2 linked regions of the Cellulophaga algicola DSM 14237 genome follow. The protein of the gene in region 1 interacts with the protein of each later gene in a pairwise test. Links are inferred from orthologs where the notes say so. Each region holds a gene or a part of one and is shown in the gene's direction. Other genes may lie near its edges.

Region 1 (3,535 bases):
CAAGCAGATTGGTCTAAAAATAGGTATAACAATGAACTGTCTAAAGCGGGGATTTATTCTTTTTTCTCTGCCTTTCAAAATAATGAATTAGCCTATTCAGAATTTTATGATACTATTCCTATTCAAAAAGCATTTTCCGAAGTAAATGAAAATTTTACGAAACACGAAGAAATGGCATTTTTTCCATCAAAAAAAGGAATCTTTAGAACAGTAAAAAACGCTGATAGTACACAAAGCCAGATAAAACCCAATGTTATTTTCATTTGTATTGAAAGTTTAAGCGGTAAGTTTTTAAGTACATTAGGGAATGATGAAAATATTACTCCCACCTTAGATGCTTTGGCTAATCAGAGTCTGTTTTTTAGTAATTTATTCGCTACAGGTACCAGAACAGTTCGTGGTATGGAAGCAATTACTTTATCTATTCCGCCTACTCCAGGACGAAGCATTGTAAAACGAAAAAATAACACCGAGCTTTTCACTATCGGCGAAGTATTTAAATCACAAGGGTATGAACGTTTCTTTTTCTACGGAGGAGATGGGTATTTTGATAATATGAATACTTACTTCGGAGGTAATGGTTTTAATATTGTAGATAGAGGGAGAGGTTTTCTCTTAGATAAAAGTATCAGAACGACCAGAACAAATATAGAAGATGATGAAGTGACTTTTGAAAACGCTTGGGGTGTTTGTGATGAAGATATTTATAATAAGGTATTAAAAGAAGCAGATAAGGCCTTTACAACAGGAAAACCTTTTTTCGATTTTGTAATGACCACTTCTAATCATAAACCATTTACATACCCAGAAGGAAAAATTGATATTCCATCTGGAACAGGACGAAATGGTGCCGTAAAATATACTGATTATGCTATAGGAGAATTTTTAAAAACAGCAAGAACTAAACCTTGGTTTAAACATACTGTATTTGTAATTATGAGTGATCATTGTGCAAGTAGTGCCGGACGTTGGGAGTTAGATGTGAGAAATTATCATATTCCGGCATTAATCTATAACCTGCCGAATATGCCAAATGCTAAAATTGATAAGTTGTGTTCTCAGATTGATGTTTTTCCTACGCTATTTGCTACCCTTAATTGGGATTATAAAACGAATCTCTTTGGGCAAAATATTCTTAAAATGAAACCTGAAGACGAGCGAGCGCTTATAGGTAACTATAGAAAATTAGGGTATTTAAAAGATAACAAAGTTCTTATTTTAGGGGATGGTCATACCGCAAATCTCTATGACTGGAATTCCGCTGATAATAGTTTAAAGGAATTACCGATGGATGATCAAGTTTTGCAAACATCAATTTCTAATTATCAAGTGGCAGATTATCTGTATCATAATGGAGGACTTAAACTTTCAAATTTAGCAAAGTGATACAAATACATTTCATAGTAAATCCTATTGCAGGTCATGGATCATCGTCCTTGAGTAAAGCCTTTTTAGAAAGCTATTTTATTGGTAGTGTACATCAAATAACGGTAAAGTATTCAGAATATAAGAAGCATGCCATTCAATTAACAAAAGAGTCTATTGAGGAGAAAGCAGCTATTATTGTAGCTTGTGGCGGAGATGGTACTATAAACGAGGTAGCATCTTGTTTGGTAGGTATAGCTATTCCTTTAGGAATAATTCCCATAGGTTCAGGAAACGGATTGGCTTCTAACCTTAAAATCCCTAAAAACTTGCGGAAGGCATTGGCTGTTATTAGGAGTAATCGGACTATTAAAATGGACGTTGGTAAGATTAATAATCGTTTCTTTTTTAGTAATACAGGTGTTGGTTTTGATGCTGAGGTTATAAAACATTATGAATCTAAAAAAAAGAGGTCCTTTCTAGGTTATGTGTATGCTTGCCTTACTTCAATTAAGAAAATTGAGCATCAAGAAACTATAGAGATAAGTTTTAATAATGAAATCCGGATCATTAATCCTTTTATTATTCTAATCTCAAATTCTAATGAAATGGGTTATCACCTGAGTCTTACGCCTAAAGCATCTTTACAAGATGGTTTATTAGATGTGTTAATTATTTCTAAGATTAATAGATTAAAAATATTTTGGCTTGGTATTCTTGTTTTAATAGGTAAGATTAATTGGCTTAATGAGGCTAAAAACTATCAAGTTAAAGCGTTGGAATTGTCAAGAAATGATCAATCTTTTTTAGAATCTCAGATAGATGGGGAATTTCATAAGCTAGAAAAGGACAGTATCAAGATTACGGTTATAGAAAAAGCTCTTTCAGTTTTAGTGCCTTCATAAAATAGTATCAGATAATGAAATGTTGTAATCTTTAAATTCTCTTTAGAATTGAAAATTACTTTTGATGAAAAAGTAAATCAGGTGTGTTTTAAAAATCAATGCTTACCTGTTTTTTATGTCAAATTTATATGAAAAATTTTATTTTGATACTAAAGCTAAAACTTTCAAGTAATTTACTAGTATTTGGTTTACTACTATTAGGCTGCCAGCCTTTAATTGCACAGGATAAAGCCATTGAAACTTCTGGCGATATTTTATTATTTTCTTTACCAGTAATGGCTTTAACGGGTTCATTAATTGCTAAAGATTATGAAGGTACTTGGCAATTTACTAAAGGAGCATTATTAAATCAGGGGGTTACTATTGGGCTTAAATATGCTTTAAATAAGGATAGACCTTATGGTAATGGAGAAAGAGCTTTTCCTTCTGGTCATACATCAACCACTTTTCAAAGCGCTGCATTTATTCAAAAGCGTTATGGTTGGAAATATGGTATTCCGGCGTATGCATTAGCAGGTTTTACAGGGTACAGTCGTATTAATGCGCAAGCACATGATGGTTGGGATGTGTTGGCTGGGGCGGTAGTTGGCGTTAGTAGTGCCTATTTGTTCACAACTCCCTATGCTCAAGAGCATTTTGATATTAGTCTTAAAACTGGAGCAGGGTCTTATCAATTAGGATTAATCTACAATTTTTAAACAGCATTCTCTTTAAAAGTAGATATACTCTTAATCAATCGTTGTAGTAGATTTAAATCAGGATTATTAGAAACATTCAACCGTATTCTCTTGATAATAAATTATCTTAGTTTATTGACTCAAAAATAAACTCAAAATTTAAATCATGAAAAAAATAACATGCTACACGGTTTTCTTAGCCTTAGCTTTGTTTTGCGCTTCTTGTAAGGAAGAAAAAAAAGCAGAAACTCCTGAAAGTGCCCCAGAAATTATTGAAGAAACTAATTTTGGGGGTTTAGCCTTATATACCGTCAGAGATGATATGGGTACGGATGCAAAAGCGACATTAGAAGCAGTATCAGATGCCGGGTATAAGAATATTGAAGCTGCCGGATACGAGGAGGGTAAATTTTATAACATGACTCCTGTAGCTTTTAAAACTTTATTAGATAGTTTGGAGCTTACCCCTATAAGTTCTCATCATAGTTCAGTGACATTAGAAAATGCAGCTGAAATGATGGCTGATGTAAAAGCGGCAGGATTTGAATATTTTGTTGTGCCAATTCCGCCAATGGGATTGTTTCATTA
Region 2 (3,494 bases), 1.4 Mb from region 1 along the record:
TATTCAAGGTATTCGTCCGTTTGGAGGTAATTATTCATCTATTCATAATTTCTTTCCAGAAATTTCTATTGATTATGATAACTTAAGAGATTATCGTTATCACGACTGTATTAATTTAATGGCCGTAGGTGTTCGTCTTGCAGATGCTGTTCATACGGTTTCTCCATCGTATAAAGAAGATATTTTATTACCGAGTAACCCGCCAGATTTTATAGGAGGAGAAAGCTTGGAGATAGACTTGCAAAATGCAGACCGGGAAGGAAGATTGTTTGGTATACTAAACGGTTCCAACTATAATAATATTCGCTCTGTAGAAAAAGGTAGATTGTATCGCAATATCATTAGAGCATTATTTGGATGGTTACAAGAGGAATCAAAACAATACAAATATGATTTCCTAGCGCATACTGGTGAAAAAATAATGGATTATGTAGAGAAAAAACCCGCCTTTATCGTTTCAAGCGTAGCAAGGTTAACAGAGCAGAAGTTTTATTACATTAAGCATTCTCCTGAGGCTTTTGTAGCCATATTAGATAAGCTAGAAAAAGTTAATGGTGTCTTTATGTTATTAGGTACAGGAGCGCCAGAATACGAGGAGATGTTTAGAGAGATAAGTTATAAGCATAAAAATTTTATTTTCACGAATGGGCAATCAGAAGATTTGATAGATAGTATTTATTTGGAATCAGATTTATATTTTATGCCTAGTCTTTTTGAACCCTGCGGGATAAGTCAAATGTTAGCTATGCGAAATGGGCATCCTTGTTTAGTTCATTACACAGGAGGTTTAAAAGATACGGTTAAACATCTAAAAACAGGCTTTACTTTTGATGGCAAAACTACCGATGATAAGATAAAAAATATGGTAGATTCTTTTGATTTGGTTTTAGATATTTTTCTAAATGACAAACCGCAATGGAATAAAATTAAATTAAGTGCAAAAAAAGAACGCTTTACTTGGGAGAAAAGTGTAGATGAGTATTATAAATTTCTTTATGCTATAACGATATAGTAGACTTTTGTTGCTATTTATTGAAAATAATCAAAAGAAATCTTCATTTGTTAATAATACAATAAATGATTTTTTTTGAATTGTTAATGGCACGTCTTTTTCTTAAATTTACGGAGTACTAAAAGTTAAAAAAACACATGTCAGACAAAGCTATATTAGAATACCAAGGGAATAAATTTGAATTCCCAGTAATTAAAGGTACAGAGAATGAATTAGCAATAGATATTAAAAGTTTAAGAGCATCAACTGGAATGATTACTATTGATCCAGGGTATAAAAATACGGGCTCTTGTGAAAGTGCTATAACATTCTTAGATGGTGAAAAAGGAATATTGCGTTACCGAGGATATTCAATAGAAGAATTGGCTGAAAAAGCAGACTTTTTAGAAGTTGCTTATTTGTTAATTTTTGGAGAACTTCCTAATAGCGAAGAACTAGAGAAATTTCATTCAGATATTAAATCTGAATCTCATGTAGATGAGGAAATGAAAAAAATCTTAGATGGTTTTCCTAAGTCGGCTCATCCAATGGGTGTATTGTCTTCTTTAACAAGTGCATTGATTGCTTTTAATCCAACTTCTGTAAATGTAAGTTCAGAAAAAGAAATGTATTGGGCAATTGTACGTATCATGGCAAAATTTCCGGTATTAGTTGCTTGGACGTTACGTAAGAAAAAAGGCTTGCCTTTAGATTACGGCGATGATTCTTTAGGGTACGTAGAGAATATTCATAAAATGATGTTCAAGAAACCGAACCAAGAATATAAAAAAGACAAAACTATAATTGATGCATTAGATAAACTTCTAATTTTACATGCAGATCACGAACAAAACTGTTCTACATCTACGGTACGTATAGTTGGTTCTTCTCATGCAGGTTTATTTGCTTCTTTATCTGCTGGTATTTCTGCATTATGGGGACCCCTTCATGGTGGTGCTAACCAAGCTGTTTTGGAAATGTTAGAAGCCATTGAAGCTGATGGTGGTGATACTAAAAAGTACATGGCTAAAGCTAAGGATAAAGAAGATTCATTTAGATTAATGGGCTTTGGACATAGAGTATATAAAAACTTTGATCCTCGTGCAAAAATTATCAAGAAATCTGCTGATGAAGTTTTAGGTGCTTTAGGTATTGAAGATCCAATTTTATCTATTGCGCAAGGATTAGAGAAAGAAGCATTAGAAGATCAATATTTTGTTGATAGAAAATTATATCCAAACGTAGATTTTTACTCAGGAATTATTTACAGAGCTTTAGGCATCCCAACAGAAATGTTTACAGTAATGTTTGCATTAGGAAGACTTCCAGGTTGGATCGCTCAATGGAGAGAAATGAGATTAAATGGTGAGCCAATTGGTCGTCCTAGACAAGTTTATGTTGGTGAAAACTTAAGATCTTTTATCCCTGTAGAAAAAAGATAAATATTTTATCAAATTATAATTTAAACTGCCTTTTTGTTTTTTGCAAAAAGGCAGTTTTTTTATTATTAGATTCTTATTTTTACGCTCAATAATTACTAATTATTCATTTTATATTATTTTATGCTTGATTTGAACATTAAGGATGAGACGTCAAAACTTTTAGCAGTTATTTTAGGAACTGCTAAAAGTTGTGGGCCTACTCCAAAACCAGAAGAAGCTTACGATCCAAAATCCTTAGAACATATTCTTGCAGGAACCTATCCTGTTGAAGCTGATATGGTATTAGAAATGGATGCTTTTGAAAAAGTATTAAATAAGTATGATGTACAGATATTTAGGCCGAAAATACTTAAGGATTGCAATCAGATATTTTCAAGAGATATAGCTTTTGTTATTGATGATTTCTTTTTTAAAGCAAATATACTTCCAGATAGAGAAGAAGAGTATTTAGCAATTGGTGACGTCATTTCGCAAATAGCTCCGGATAAGGTAATTATTCTTCCAGAAGAGGCCCATATAGAAGGTGGTGATGTAATGCCATGGAATGAGTATATATTTATAGGAACATATACTGCAGAAAACTATTCACATCATATCACCGCAAGAACTAATAAAATTGCGGTGGAGTATATTAAAAGTTTTTTTCCAAATAAAAAGATTAAATCCTTTGAGCTTAGAAAATCAACCAATGCACGTGAAAATGCATTGCATTTAGATTGTTGTTTTCAGCCTATTGGAAATAATAAAGCCATCTTACATAAAAATGGTTTTCTAGTTGAAGAAGAGTACCAGTGGTTGGTAGCTTATTTTGGAAAAGAAAACGTTTTTGAAATAACAAGTGATGAAATGTATACGATGTTTAGTAATGTTTTTTCAATTTCTCAAGAAGTAGTAGTTTCAGAAAAAAGTTTCACGCGTTTGAATACTTGGTTAAGGGTAAAAGGTTTTGTGGTAGAGGAAATTCCTTATGCTGAAATTTCTAAACAAGAAGGTTTGTTGCGCTGTAGTACAATGCCGTTAATTAGAGCGTAAAATTCTCTGGAAGTTAATAACGAATTGAT

What was found. Proteins that work in one complex are often made in the same cells at the same time.
Region 2: the proteins of CELAL_RS08880 (region 1) and CELAL_RS02940 interact in binary tests that used the Escherichia coli proteins (3 or more experiments, as listed by UniProt). The link is inferred for Cellulophaga algicola DSM 14237 from one-to-one orthologs.

What each region holds. Positions count from the first base shown.
Region 1 is NC_014934.1:2,053,229-2,056,763, forward strand. The notes cover bases 327-3,326. They hold CELAL_RS08880 (diacylglycerol/lipid kinase family protein), read left to right. Parts: upstream 327-1,382; coding sequence 1,383-2,270; downstream 2,271-3,326. Other genes in these bases: CELAL_RS08875 (LTA synthase family protein), read left to right, coding at 327-1,386; CELAL_RS08885 (phosphatase PAP2 family protein), read left to right, coding at 2,399-2,968; CELAL_RS08890 (sugar phosphate isomerase/epimerase family protein), read left to right, coding at 3,114-3,326. Outside these bases: more of CELAL_RS08875, read left to right, coding at 1-326; more of CELAL_RS08890, read left to right, coding at 3,327-3,535. UniProt on the Escherichia coli protein: In vitro phosphorylates phosphatidylglycerol but not diacylglycerol; the in vivo substrate is unknown.
Region 2 is NC_014934.1:692,741-696,234, reverse strand. The notes cover bases 333-3,291. They hold CELAL_RS02940 (citrate synthase), read left to right. Parts: upstream 333-1,149; coding sequence 1,150-2,433; downstream 2,434-3,291. Other genes in these bases: CELAL_RS02935 (dimethylarginine dimethylaminohydrolase family protein), read left to right, coding at 2,554-3,291; CELAL_RS02945 (glycogen synthase), read left to right, coding at 333-1,012. Outside these bases: more of CELAL_RS02945, read left to right, coding at 1-332; more of CELAL_RS02935, read left to right, coding at 3,292-3,465.